DNA from 3 places in the Rossellomorea yichunensis genome. Region 2 is predicted to be linked to each of the others. Evidence: riboswitches for the same ligand, from Rfam matches in the RefSeq annotation. Region 2 holds a riboswitch; each other region holds the start of a gene.
The links. Region 2 has a riboswitch for S-adenosylmethionine ahead of RSX31_RS20770 (Fur-regulated basic protein FbpA). Riboswitches for the same ligand answer to the same signal wherever they lie in the genome.
Positions count from the first base shown of each region.

Region 1: linked by a shared signal. The riboswitch ahead of RSX31_RS15690 (homocysteine synthase) and the one ahead of RSX31_RS20770 (Fur-regulated basic protein FbpA) in region 2 are both predicted to bind S-adenosylmethionine.
Region 3: linked by a shared signal. The riboswitch ahead of RSX31_RS16045 (methionine ABC transporter ATP-binding protein) and the one ahead of RSX31_RS20770 (Fur-regulated basic protein FbpA) in region 2 are both predicted to bind S-adenosylmethionine.

Region 1 is NZ_JAVYAD010000005.1:361,861-366,711, reverse strand. Features, by position in the region: gene RSX31_RS15705 (peroxiredoxin family protein) at 1-194, shown strand, start outside; gene RSX31_RS15700 (DUF302 domain-containing protein) at 286-669, shown strand; gene RSX31_RS15695 (trans-sulfuration enzyme family protein) at 793-1,932, shown strand; SAM riboswitch class I at 2,028-2,147, shown strand; gene RSX31_RS15690 (homocysteine synthase) at 2,457-3,752, shown strand; gene metX (homoserine O-acetyltransferase MetX) at 4,148-4,851, shown strand, end outside.
Region 2 is NZ_JAVYAD010000008.1:92,384-97,234, forward strand. Features, by position in the region: gene RSX31_RS20760 (NAD-dependent epimerase/dehydratase family protein) at 1-596, shown strand, start outside; gene RSX31_RS20765 (protoporphyrinogen oxidase) at 684-2,081, opposite strand; SAM riboswitch class I at 2,317-2,424, shown strand; gene RSX31_RS20770 (Fur-regulated basic protein FbpA) at 2,530-2,745, shown strand; gene RSX31_RS20775 (TVP38/TMEM64 family protein) at 2,967-3,536, shown strand; gene spoIIP (stage II sporulation protein P) at 3,619-4,782, opposite strand.
Region 3 is NZ_JAVYAD010000005.1:437,692-442,542, forward strand. Features, by position in the region: gene RSX31_RS16040 (methionine ABC transporter permease) at 1-579, opposite strand, end outside; gene RSX31_RS16045 (methionine ABC transporter ATP-binding protein) at 569-1,582, opposite strand; SAM riboswitch class I at 1,653-1,758, opposite strand; gene chbG (chitin disaccharide deacetylase) at 2,238-2,939, opposite strand; gene RSX31_RS16055 (GntR family transcriptional regulator) at 2,960-3,685, opposite strand; gene RSX31_RS16060 (6-phospho-beta-glucosidase) at 3,908-4,851, shown strand, end outside.

The DNA of each region.
Region 1 (4,851 bases), on a different contig from region 2:
TCCAGGAATTCATCGACGGCTACGAACTTACCTTCCCCATCCCAATGGATGAAAAGGGTGAAGTCGGAGACGAATACCGGGCGTTCACCATCCCGACCACCTACATGATCGACACCAAAGGCATCATTCAACACAAAATCGTCGGCCCCATGAACGAAGACATGATGGGTAAAATGGTCGAAGGAATGGAATAATGGAGAGGGACGGACCTCTGAATATCGATGTTTGACGTTATACGCTATGAGGTATTAAATGAATGTGATAAAAAAAGGAGGAGATGTGAACATGTTTCATTACACTAAAGAAGTCTCGATGACTGTGAAAGAAGCTGTGGAAGCGGTAGAATCCAACCTTAAAGATGAAAGCTTCGGTGTACTATGGAATCTCGATCTTGCTCAGAAACTGCAGGACAAAGGCCTTGATTTCAATGAAGAAGTAGTCGTATTAGAGGTATGTAATCCTCATGAAGCCAAAAAAGTACTGGAAGAAAGCATGCTCGTAAGCTACTTCCTCCCATGTAAAGTCACGGTATACACAGAAGGCGGTACAACCAAGATCGGCATGGCAAAACCAAGCAAGCTGATCGAAATGGTGGATAACGATAAACTAAAAAGCCTGGCATTGGATATTGAAAATCGTCTGATCGGATGTTTAGATAACGTTCAATAAACGGAAGGCACCTGTTGCAATTGGGCAGGTGTTTTTTTATTTCTTGCAATACATCCTACTCCTCACAATCTTCTGAATATGATACACTTTTAAAAATACATAGATTCAGGAAGGATGACAGAGATGAAATTCACAACAAAGGTCGTACATAGTCAGTTAAAAGGAACTGAGGAAATTCGCAGTAAGACGACTCCGATTTATCAAACATCCGCCTTTTCTTTTACATCTTTAGAAGAGTTGGAGGGTTTCTATGAAGGGAAATCCCCTTATCTCTATACGAGAACGGGAAATCCAAATACAGACGAGCTTGGTAAGATGGTGGCGGACTTGGAAGGAGCTCCAGCGGGTGTCGCGACTTCCTCTGGATTATCGGCCATCCTTGTAGGAATCCTCGCTGTAGTGCAATCAGGCGATCATATCATCGCCGCAGAAGATTTATACGGCGGTACGTTTCATATGTTGAAAGAAGAGCTTAAGACATTCGGCATTTCGTCTTCATTTGTTGATTTTACGAGTGTTGAAGAAATCGAGGAGGCACTGACACCACAAACGAAACTCCTATACAGTGAGACGGTGACGAACCCATTTATGCGAGTAGAAGATATATCAAGAATGGTTGAACTTGCTGAGAAACACAACCTGAAAACAATGATTGATAACACGTTTGCCACACCTTTTCTGCGCCAGCCTTTCTTAGAAGGGGTGGACCTGGTCGCACACAGTGCCACGAAGTATATCGGTGGACACAGTGATATCACAGCAGGAGTCGTAGTTGGAAAAGAAGAGCTTGTTCAAAAAGCGAGAGAAAAAGTCGTCAACATCGGTTCGAACTTAAGCCCATTTGAAGCGTGGCTGACTTGCCGTGGAGCGAAAACGCTGGCTCTTCGAATGGGAACCCAAGCAAGAAATGCCGAAGTTCTTGCGGCAGACCTTCGATCAAATGATTATGTGAAAGGAGTCTATTACCCAACCGATTTATCGGATAAAGGGAATGGCGCAATCGTAACAATCGAGCTATCCAACACATGTGATATAAGCACATTCTTCAAATCACTTGGATGGATTAAAATCATCCCTTCCCTTGCAGGTGTAGAGACAACGGTTTCTTACCCATTAGGAACGTCTCATCGTGCTCTACCGAAGGATGCGCAGGAAAAACTCGGAATAAATACACATGTCGTCCGCATATCGATAGGTATTGAAGACGGGGAAGACATCGTCGCTCAATTTAACGAAGCGATTGCAGCTTCTGCTAAAAATTAAATAATGTAAAAATTCTAAAAATACTCTTGACGTTGAGGTCGTTTACCCCTTATAATTCATCTCAACGCAAGAATTTTCACATTGACAACTACATGCTCTTATCCAGAGAGGTGGAGGGACTAGGCCCGATGAAACCCGGCAACCTTCATGTACGCAGTAATGCGTCACATGAAAAGGTGCTAATTCCTGCAGGCGATCTGCCTGAAAGATAAGAGGAGGACCCTATTAAATTAGACCCTCTTCTTAGGAAGAGGGTTTTTTATTTTTCCTCTTCTATCTTCTTAGGAAAATAAACTTCTTCGATTTTTCAGTTTCTGAGTTCAACAGGGGGATTTGGCCTGGTCGGTATTTAACTGTTAAAAAAATGCATTATATTAACAGTCAAATATCATTCCGAAATCAACAGTCAAATTATTACTTAAATTCAACAGTCAAAATTCCAACAAACTTTAACAGGCAAACGTCCAAAACATCCAATCGCAAAACGGAAACCCAAACACAAAACCATTTAGGAGGAATTTTCTATGACAAAATCATTCGATTTCGACACACTACTACTTCACGGCGGCCAGGAGCCCGACCCATCCACAGGTTCAAGGGCAGTGCCGATTTATCAAACGACATCCTACGTTTTTGATAACAGTGATCATGCAGCAAAATTATTTGCCCTTGAAGAGCCGGGAAACATTTATACCCGTATCATGAACCCGACAGTAGACGTGTTGGAAAAACGCCTTGCTCTTTTAGAAGGGGGAATCGGAGCACTCGGTGTTTCATCCGGAATGGCTGCCATCTCTCTATCAATCTTAAATATCGCCGGAGCAGGAGATGAAATTGTAGCGGCCACCAATCTTTACGGCGGGACCTATAATTTATTTTCGACCACACTTCCGAAATACGGAATCAAGGTTCATTTTGTAGATCCGACCGACCCTGAAAATTTCCGCAAAGCAATCACTCCTAAAACGAAAGCCGTATTCGCTGAGACAATCGGAAATCCAAGTCTACATGTGCTTGATATTGAAGCGGTAGCAAAAGTGGCTCATGACCATCACATCCCATTGATCATCGATAATACCTTTGCCACTCCATATGTATGTAAGCCGATCGATTATGGAGCCGATATCGTCATCCACTCTGCAACAAAATGGATCGGCGGTCATGGTACAGCAATCGGGGGAGTCGTCATTGACGGTGGGAAGTTCGATTGGGATCATGAAAAATTCCCGGGCTTCACGGAAGAGGACCGGAGCTATAACGGACTGCGCTATGCACAGGATGTGGGACCGGCAGCCTTTATTACAAAATTAAGAGTGCAGCTGCTTCGTGACTTAGGGGCGTGCTTAAGTCCACAGAACGCATTCCTTCTGTTGCAAGGATTAGAAACCCTGCATCTTCGCATCGAGCGTCATACGGAAAATGCTTTGAAGATTGCGGAGCATTTAGATCAGCATAATGGTGTCGCTTGGGTATCCTACCCTGGGTTGCCTCAGCATCCGTCACATAAACTTGCTCAGAAATATTTGAAAAACGGAGCGGGATCCATCGTCGTCTTTGGGATTAAAGGTGGTAGAGATTCCGGACGGAAAGTTGTCGATAACATCTCCCTTTGGTCTCACGTTGCCAACGTAGGGGATGCAAAATCACTGATCATCCACCCGGCTTCCACGACCCATCAGCAATTAAACGACCAGGAAATCCGTGCGACAGGGGTAACCGAGGATCTTGTGAGACTTTCTGTTGGATTAGAGTCTGCGAAGGACCTCATCGAGGACTTGGATCATGCCATTGAAGTGGCGTTGGAAACATCACGGGTATAATGGAAACTGGGGGATTTAACCCTAAAAACGTAATTGAAATCACTTTACAGGGTGAAAAAGTGGATTTTGGATACTATTTATAGGGTATCCGGGGTCTACTTAGGGGAGATATCAGCGAAAATCTGATTTTATCAGCGAAATTTCGAATATATCAGCGATAACGGACCATTTATCAGCGAAATTCCCAATATATCAGCGAAATCGGAATTTTATCAGCAAACAGGATGCACGCCGTCACCTCGAATGATAATCAGAATTATTGACGATAGCCCTAACGACAAATTCTCAACGCCCATAATGCCAAATACTCAAAAACCGAGTCCATAATCAACTGTTTTACACACGGGGGGAACCTGATCACCCCCGCCACAACACCAAAAAAAGGAGGTGGAGGAGTGGAGAAACCATACACATATGAAGTTAGCTCCATTACCATCCCATCCCTAACATTAGAGTCAGGCACCACGTTGAAAAATGTAGATCTTACGTATGAACGAACAGGAAACAAAGAAGGACCGGCCATCCTGGTTTGCCATGCCCTCACCGGGACCCATATCGTAAAGGGGACGAGTGAAGACCGCGGCTGGTGGGACGGACTGATCGGTCCGGGCTCGTATATTGATACCGACCATTTTAATGTGATTGCCTTTAATGTATTAGGAGGATGTGAAGGAAGCACGGGACCGGCGTCCACCAATCAAGAAACGGGAGAGCGTTACGGTCCGGACTTCCCGGGTATTACGATAAGGGACATGGTCCATGCCCAATATAAAGCTCTCCAACAACTTTCAATCGACCACATCGAAGCGGTCATTGGAGGCTCCCTGGGAGGGATGCAGGCCTTGGAATGGGGAGTCCTTTATCCTGCCTATATTAATAAAGTATTCGCCCTTGCCGTCACCCCTGCCTTAAATGATTACGGTCTCGCCTTTAATCACATCGGAATCACAGCGATTGAAGAGGACCCCGACTTTCAAAAAGGCCATTATCCACCAGGCTCCATTTTGAAAGGGTTGGAGATTGCCAGAATGGTTGGAATGGTCACATACCGGACTCAGGAGTTGTTCGATCATCGTTTCCAACGTGAAAAGCAAAACGA
Region 2 (4,851 bases):
ATGTGAAAAAATTCATCTTCTCCTCTTCGAGTGCAGTATATGGATATACAAATGAGGTGATTCAGGAAGAGAGTTCCACTAGTCCTATTTCCTTTTACGGCACCTCAAAATTAGTATCTGAAACTTATATCAAACTATTTAATAGGCTCTACAATCTTCCGTATACCATTTTGCGTTATGCCAATGTATATGGACCAAGGCAAAGATCCGATGGTGAAGGCGGAGTCATAAGCATTTTTATTGAGCAACTATTAAACAATGAGACACCAATCATCTTTGGGGATGGAAATCAGACACGGGACTTTGTATACGTAGAAGACGTGGCCCGGGCGAATCTTCTTGCCATCACAAATGCTGACAACCAAGTTCTCAATATCAGCACCAACACCCAAACATCCATCAATCTACTCTATACCTTGCTTTCTAACCAAATCCACTCTTTACAAAAGCCAAACTACGAAGCGAAACGGGAAGGAGATATTTTACACAGTCATCTATCAAACACGAAAGCGCTTAAAAACCTTAACTGGGAACCTGAATATGATCTGATTTCCGGACTAGAGAAAACGGCTGCATATTTCAAAAAGAAAGAGTAGTTATGCTATCATAAATCGCATTAATTAAAAGAAAAAGCCTGGATGCCAGGCTTTTTTCCTTTAATGTCGAATTTTAGTCAATATAAATCATGTATTCTTCTCTAAATAATCTACAATCCATTCGGCTGTTTTCTTTCCGTTCTGAATGCAGGCACCTATACCCACTCCATAATATGAAGAACCGGCCAGCTTCACGCCTGGTAGCTCGTTTGCCAGGTTGTTATCTAAAGATTGGACAGACTGACCGTGCTCAAGATGATAATTTGGCATCAGATCTTTCCAATTCGTTACTTCAGCAGAAACCGGGTCACAGTCTATACCTATGCTTTTTCTGATATCCTCTAGTGCCGTACTTACAAGTTCTGACTTGCTATATTCTTTCAACTCATTGTAATGGGGGTTTGTACTTTTATAAAAAAGCCTCAATAATAGTTTTTGGTTATTGGATGTATGCTTCCACTTCCGACTAGTCCATGTGCATGCATCGCATTTCACATCTCGGCCGTTTGATACGATAAAGCCTGTCCCATCAGCAGGAAGGTCCGCATCTGGAATGTTAAATCCGAGGTAGATCGAAATCAGTGATGAGTTTTTCAGTTTATTAAAATCGGGTTCCAGTTGTTCATGAGTCAGTATCTTTTGGGTTACATCATGAGGTGTTGCGAAAACTACATAATCCGCTTGAATGCTACCATGACCATTAAGAGTGAGTTTGTATTTATCACCCGTTTTTTGAAAAGCTTTTATTTCTACACCTTTTAAAATTGTGGCACCTGAGCATTTTTCTTCTAACCGTTCGATGATGGTTGATAAACCATTTTTAAACGAGATGAACTTTCTTTTGGATGCCCCTTGGAATTTTTGTTTATTTGCTGATAAACCTTTAATGATACTGCCGTAATCATTTTTATAATCAAGTAAGTACGGAAGTGTTGAAGCCATAGTGAGTTTATGCAAATTACCGGAATAAACCCCTGATAATACTGGAGCTATCTGTTTCTCGACAAGTTCCTTACCCAGGAATGCTTCTAAAAATTCACCGATGGAACTCTCTTTTGTAAAATGTGTATTTTCCGATTCGAGGTCTTTAAGAGCGTCAATCTTCCCTTCTTCTGACACCAGGGTGCTACTTTTAAGTGACTCAACTGACATGGGAATTCCGAAGATCGTATCTTGGGGAATCTCGTGTAATTCCCCATTTGTATAAATGTAGGATGTGCCTGTTTCATTATAGACCAATTCCTCTTGAAGTTGAAGTTCTTCAACTAGAGAAAGAACCCCTTCATTTCGGGCTACGATGGAATCTGCTCCTGCTTCCATAATGAATTCGCCTTCTCTTATAGTTCTTATTTTGCCGCCAAGCTGCCGATCTCGCTCGATTAAGATTAACTCGATATCTATTTCTCGTTCTATGGATATTTTTTGAAGATGGTACAGAGCTGTTAGTCCTGTAATTCCTCCACCTACGACAACCACTGTCTTCATACGTTTCACTCCAATAATTGCGTTTATGTATACAGATTATCATGTTTATTGTTGATTAGAAAAAGATTCTGTGTCTGAATTGGGAATAAATCGGAATGAAGGTTAGTTTAAACCTTTATATTTTATTTTCAATATCCCTATTCTATCCTATTAACTATATCTATCTTTCAATTCCTAGTTGACAACTATGAATACTCATATATATAATATAAGTATTCCATGACAACTATATAGCTACTTATCCAGAGAGGTAGAGGGACTGGCCCGATGATGCCTCAGCAACAGATTCTACATCGTAGAACACTGTGCTAATTCCACAAGCATTGAGCTTGGAAGATGAGTTGAAGTTTGATACATAAAGCCTTCTTCTTATCTACTAGGAAGAGGGCTCTTTTCAATGAAGGAGCCACTTCCAATGTTCGAATACTAATAAGAGGAGTGATCAAATATGGGGGAAATTCTCCAGGAAGCTATTCAAAATCGTAGAAATGAGTTAATAAACAAATTAATTGTCCACAACATTTTCAAAAAAGGCGACAAACAATTATTCGAGCTGACGCTGCAAGAACTTGAGGATGAATACAAATATCTTCAAAAGGAATGCCATCCGCATAGTGATGTTGGGTCCATCCATTGGAAAAATTGTGCAAAATTAAGCAGTTAAAAAGCAGCAATCCTAGGTTATGGAATGCTGCTTCCTTTTTTTCTATAGTTAAATTAAATGTATGCATTCAACTGCACATCCTCCTCGTTGTGATTCTAGTTTTTTGACAAAGTTGATTCATATATGGACGATTATCTAATCCATTTTTAAAGAAATTCTTTCAAAAACATTCCAGATGTCTTATTCTGATAATCTATAATCTATTACAAAGGAATTAAAATATGACTTCCACCCTGCAACATTTCATGAATGAATTCATCGGCTTAGATAGTTGGTCTCTCATTTTTATCAGTATATTCATTAATATACTCATCAGTATCCTTGGTTTCCTGCCAAGTGTCTTCTTAACGGCCTTTAATATTTCCGCATTTGGGTTTTGGACAGGAATCGTGATTTCCATACTTGGTGAATCCCTAGGGGCCATTGTTAGTTTTTATTTGTACCGAAAAGGAATGAAGTTTGCAGGTATTGATCAGATTCTGTCAAACAAATACTTTCTTAAATTAAAAGAAGCGTCTGGAACGGAATGGATCTTTCTTCTATTTTTGTTCCGCATGGTTCCATTTGTGCCTTCAAGTGTGGTAACCGTTGCCGCTGCTTTTAGCTCTATTTCTATTGTTGCCTTTTCTGTGATCAGTTCTGGCGGGAAGATTCCTTCGTTGTTGATTGAGGCATTCGTGGTAATGAATGTGTTGGATGCGGATAAGGGTACGGTTATTCTATTGGCAGGTTCGGTGGTGGTTGGGATGTTTTATTTGGCATACCGTTGGAGAAAGAACAATAGATTATAATTGTGTCAGTTACGGAAACCAATCTCCTCAGGAAAAGAAAAAAGACGTCTACCACACGGCATACGTCTTTTCTCCCTTTCAATTATTGTGCATTTACCTCGACAGCATCCTTCTTGTAATATTCTGCAAAAATCTCCGCAAACGCTTCTGTAGAGTTATACAATTCCACTAAATTATTTTCAACTCCGCCAAACTCAAGTAACATGGCTCTCTCGGTTAGGTCCTGATTGTAAACCCCGTTACCTTCTGCTCTTGTTTTGATGAAAACTCCCCGGCTGATGCCAGGATATTTTTCCTCCAGTTTAGCATTCAATTCCTTTGCGATCTTAAGGTTCTTTTCAAAGTTTTTGTTTTCTTTTCCTACGATAAAAAATAAGCGTGCATAGTTTTTACCGTTAATGGTTTTGGTAGTGATGCTCCGCGGCTGAGAATCCCGATGAATATCGATCAGGTACGTTAAGTCATCGTTTTGGGCTATGGCTTCTTGTACTAGTCCCCTTGATAACTGATAGGATTCAAAATATGTCCATGACTTGTCTTTGAGTGCTTTGTTTACATCTGTCTTATCCTGAACTGCCCCAATCCCCCTTGCTTCAAGTTCTTGCTTTAATTTGGACCCTACAGCAATGACGTTGACCTTCTCGTTGGTACTCGCTGGATCTTTCGAATCGTTATTTTTAATTAGCGGGCTGAACGCTTCCCAGCTGTGTGAATGATAGATGTAGACGGATTTTTCATCAATCTCTTGAACTCCGTCTCCCGAGTTGTTGTTTGCCTGATCAATTTGGCTCTGATCGAATTCCTGATCTTTCAACTGATCTTCTGTTGGCGCCGGTGATTCATTCGGGAGGTTCGTAATGTCAGTCCCCTTCCCCGCAACGGCTATGTGAGTATGATAATTTTCGATTCCCGGGATTTCCCGTCCAAATAAACTTCGCGGATCAAGGAGTGAAACATTCGTGACGCTTTCCAACCAATCAAAATCACTGTTTAATGCTGCCTCATTTGTAACCCGCAATCCTGTCATTTCCTGTGACAACAACATAAGAAACGTTTCCTTCGGTACTAGTTCCGACATTGATGAATACAGTAAACTATCCACCCTCAATTTTATGGCAGTTGACGAGATCAACCATACGGTCAAGTACATGAGTACGATACCGATCAATACTACCCGAATGATGGCCTTCATAGAGACGAATACTAGTGGGACTAAGCTATTGTTGTTTCGAGACTTATACGACATCATCAGTACCCCTATATAAAGTATTTAATAGTTAACTTTATGCAGGGTGTTGATAGAGTAGAAGGTTTT
Region 3 (4,851 bases), on a different contig from region 2:
CATCACCGTGTTGTCATATCGGTAGTACCCGAAGCGAATTGCCAGGTCCCCGACTCCCCCTCCACCGACAATGCCGGCCATGGCAGAATAGGCAACTAAACTGATCGTTGTAATCGTGATTGCTTGAATCACCGCTGGACGAGCTTCCGGTAACAGCACGTCCTTAATGATCATCCAAGGGCTTGCCCCAACCGAAACCGAGGCTTCAATGACACCTTTATCAATCTCACGCAATGATGTTTCTACCATTCTCGCAAAAAACGGAATTCCCGCAACAGAGAGTGATACGGATGCTGCCGTCGGTCCGATCGTGGTTCCGGTCAACAGTTTGGTTAATGGTAAGAGTGCGACTAATAGAATGATGAACGGAACCGACCGCACCATATTGACGACAAATCCAACGACCTTTTTGATCAAACTATTTTGTAAAAACAAGCCTTTGTCTGTTACGAAAAGAAGAATCCCGAGCGGTAATCCCACTAAAATCGCAACTCCGAGTGAAATCCCCACCATATATACCGTTTCAAAAAAGGCTTTATTCAATTCTGGTAAAATCGCAGTCAATGAATCAGGCAGCATTCTCAAGCACCTCCAAGCTCTGCGTCTTCAGCGTGATGAACCGGATCGCGGCTTCGATCTCGTCATGGGAGCCGATCAGTTCCATGATAAAAATCCCCAGTGGCACTTCCTGAATATATTCAATCTTGCCGTGAAGGATATTGCCTCGCACCTTGTATTTCTGGAACACTTCCGATACGACGCTTTCCTCTGCGATCGATCCTTTGAATTGGATTTTGATCAGCTTTCCTTTCCTTGATTCCACAAGGTGCGGAGGGAGTTCAAATTGAAGGATCGTTTCAATGAATTGTTTCGTTAAAGGCTGCTTCGGTTCTGCAAACAGGTCGTAAACCGGACCTTCCTCCACGATCTTTCCATCCTGCATCACGGCCATCCGGTCGCAGATTTCTTTCACCACTTCCATCTCGTGGGTGATGAGTACGATCGTCAAACCCAGTTCTTTGTTGATTTTTTTCAATAGCTTCAAGATCGATTTCGTCGTATTCGGATCGAGTGCCGATGTCGCTTCATCGCAAAGTAAAACCGATGGGTTATTCGCAAGGGCTCTCGCAATCCCGACTCTTTGCTTTTGTCCTCCACTGAGCTGGGCCGGATACGCGTCCGCTTTGTCCGATAGACCGACCATCTCCAGAAGCTCGACAACCCTGGGCTTTATTTTCGCTTTCGGTACACTAGCTGCTTTCAAGGCAAACGCCAGATTGTCAAACACCGTTTTGGATTTGATCAGGTGAAAATGTTGAAAAATCATGCTCGTTTTTTGACGGGCGAGTCTTAATTGTTTGGACGTGAGCTTCGTAAAATCCTGTCCATCAATGATGATTTCTCCTGATGTAGGGGTTTCTAATAGATTCAGGCAGCGAATGAGTGAACTCTTCCCCGCTCCACTGTATCCGACGATTCCAAAGATCTCACCCTTTTCAATCTTTACGGAAACATTATCGACACCGACCACCGTTTGCTTCTTTGTACTGTAGGTTTTAACTAGATTTCGAATCTCGATCAATGTGCACACCCCTTTTTTGTACAATAAAAAATGCCTCTTTCAACTGAAAGAAGCATCGCCTGTTTATCTCGACTTATCTCTCAGAATGAAATCATTCTGCAGGAATTAGCACCGTTCCAATACTGGAGGTTGCCGGACGTCATAGGGCCTGATCCCTCGGTCACTCTGGATAATTGAAAGTATGTAATTTTCTAAATTTTTATCTTATAGAGGATAATACTGGGTATGTGAATGGAAGTCAATAGGGAATTTTTCAGTTGTTTTTATGTAAGCGTTATCTTCGTTGGTGCACTAGGGGAGGGATTTTTTGTGTAGGGGAACTTTGGTTTGATATGGTCGTGGTGATGGTCCTTTTTTTTACAGTTGATAATATATTCCTAAAGTTGATAATAAAAGGACAAAAGTCGATAATATATCATGAAAAGTCGATAATAAAACTTCTCTTATCCTATCAATCCATGTATTTCACATCGATCTCAGTCAAAATCCTGCCTTAACACCATCTCAAAACCATACATACTATCCAAAAACATTCCTTTCCACCTCCAAATGGGACGAATCTCCATTACCAATAGAAAAAGGCACTACCTTCCATAGCAGCACCCCATTTGTCATAACAACTCACATCAAACATTCTAATCTCCCAATCAACCAATCAAAAACTAGACGCCCACTCCTTAATCCCCGTCAACACATCCAACTCCCTCAACCTCTGCTCACAATAAGACGAATTCCCTTTCAAGTATGTATCAACATAAGCCGGATGACACATAATCTCAAGCGTCTCACCTTCATCCCTGCTGTCCAATATCCTCTTCAATCCTTCAACCGACACTCCGTCACCATAAAAGTCCATCGAGAACCGATCGGTTAACACATTCATTGCGTCTAACCCATCACAGGGCACATTCCGGACCGGAACCCCAAAGCGCTCCGACAACCTCTTCACCACCGGGATCAGTGGCCGAAAGCTATGAACATGGTGATGACTGTCAATATGAGAAAGGGGCAGACCGAATGATAGGAATTTATCCATCTGAGCCTCCCACTCCATTTCAACCTCATCCACATTGATTTCTTTTTCTTCAAAAATCCTGCTGGTGTAACGGAAAAGGCCTCTCTCATCAAGAAGAGATGGTACTCCGCCAGAAACTGGTCTTCCGCATGTCAGCGTTAAATGGATCCCAACCTGTAATTCCGGATAAACCTTCGCCAATTCCACCGCATGCAGAGTTCCCGGCATATTGACCAGCATCGTTGTTGAGTTGACGATGCCAAACCGGTGACTATCAACGATGCCGTAATTCACCCCCCGGCATAAACCAAAATCATCTGCATTGATGATCACGTTCCTCATAATCCCCCATCCCCTTTTCGCTAATAGGTTCTTTCTACAAGAAAGCTCGCTTTATCTCCTCTGAAGATCGCTTTGGAAAATTCGATGACCGATCCATCCTCTACATAAGCCGTCGTCTCAATCATAAAGCAAGGTGTCCCCTCAGGCACCTCGAGCTTTTCTGCCACTCGTTCATCTGCTAAAAACAACTCGATCGTTTCGACGGTTTTTTTAATTTTTATCTCAAACTGTGTTTCCAGGAGCTTGTAAAGAGATCTTTCACATTCGTCTTTATCAAGCCCGGGCGTCTTGTACCAGGGCAGATAGGCCACCTCATATTGCAGGGGCAGACCGTCTGAATATCGGATCCTCTCTAAACGATTGACGGGATCTCCATTCTTTAATTCCAACGCTTTTTCCACTGTTGATTCTGCCGGGATGACATTCATGCTTAGTACCTTGATCTTAGGTTTCTTACCTTGTAATCGCAGTTGCTCTGTGTAGTTGTCGATCGTCGAGGACAGGATTTGACTGACTTTCTCTTCTGCGACAAAAGTTCCTCTTCCTTGCTCGCGATACACGTAACCTTCAAGTGTCAGCTGCTGGAGCGCCGTCCGGATCGTCGTACGACTGACATTGAACTTTTCGCAAAACTCCGCCTCTGTCGGCAGTTTTGTATTCGGAGCGTACTCTTTATTTTTAATCATGTGGATGATTTCTTCTTTTACATGCGAATGCAGGGCCTTTGCTTCTTGTGTCTCTTTCATTCTGTTTCTCCCTTCCACTTTCTTCCTATATTTGTTATAACACATCCACGATCAATTCTCTATTCCTATTCATTTTATCATAAAAACAATTTGTTATTACAATTAAATAAAAATCAGTCATAAATTTCATATTTGTCATTACAATATATAGACGAGCAAAAATTTGTATGATACATTATAAAAAAATAGAAATCGCTTTCAAAATGAAGGGAGATCGACAGAATGTCATTAAAGGTGGTCATAATCGGAGGCGGATCAAGCTATACACCAGAAATTATCGAGGGGTTCATCCACCGATACAAATCTTTTCCTGTCACAGACATAACGCTTGTAGACATCGAAGCAGGGAAAGAGAAGCTTGAGATTATCGGGCAGTTTGCTCGTCGAATGATCCAAAAAGCAGGTGTGCCGATTGAATTGGAATGGACTCTTAACCGGCGGGATGCCTTGATAGGCGCTGATTTTGTGACAACACAAATCAGGGTGGGCGGTCTCTCAGCCAGGGAAAAAGATGAACGTATCCCCTTAAGTCATGGCGTCATCGGTCAGGAAACCAATGGAGCAGGCGGTATATTCAAGGCCTTGCGTACCATTCCGGTCCTAATGGAAATTTGTCATGACATCCAACAGATTTGTCCCCATGCATGGCTTATTAACTTTACCAACCCTGCAGGCATGGTTACAGAAGCCCTGCTTAAATACAGCTCACATAGTAAAGTCATCGGGGTGTGCAATATTCCTTTCAACATGAAAAACAGCGTCGCCGAGATGATGAATTGTTCTGCAAATGAAGTACAGATTGAATTTGTAGGGATGAATCATTTTGTGTTTGGAAAAAGGGTTTGGGTCAATGGTCAGGATGTCACCGATCAGGTTCTGCAAAAACTGATCCATCAAGAAGTGGATTACTCACCGGCCAACATCGTCTCCCTCGGTTGGTCGAAGGAATTTTTACAAGCACTCGGGATGCTTCCCAATCCTTATCATCAATACTATTTCCAACGGGACTCTGTGTTGGAAAAGGACCTTCAAGCTTATAGAGAAAACGGTACACGGGCAGAGGTTGTTCGAAAAGTTGAAAAAGAACTTTTCATACAATATATGAAAGAAGAGTTAAATGAAAAGCCAAAAGAACTGGAAAATCGAGGAGGTGCCTACTACAGTGA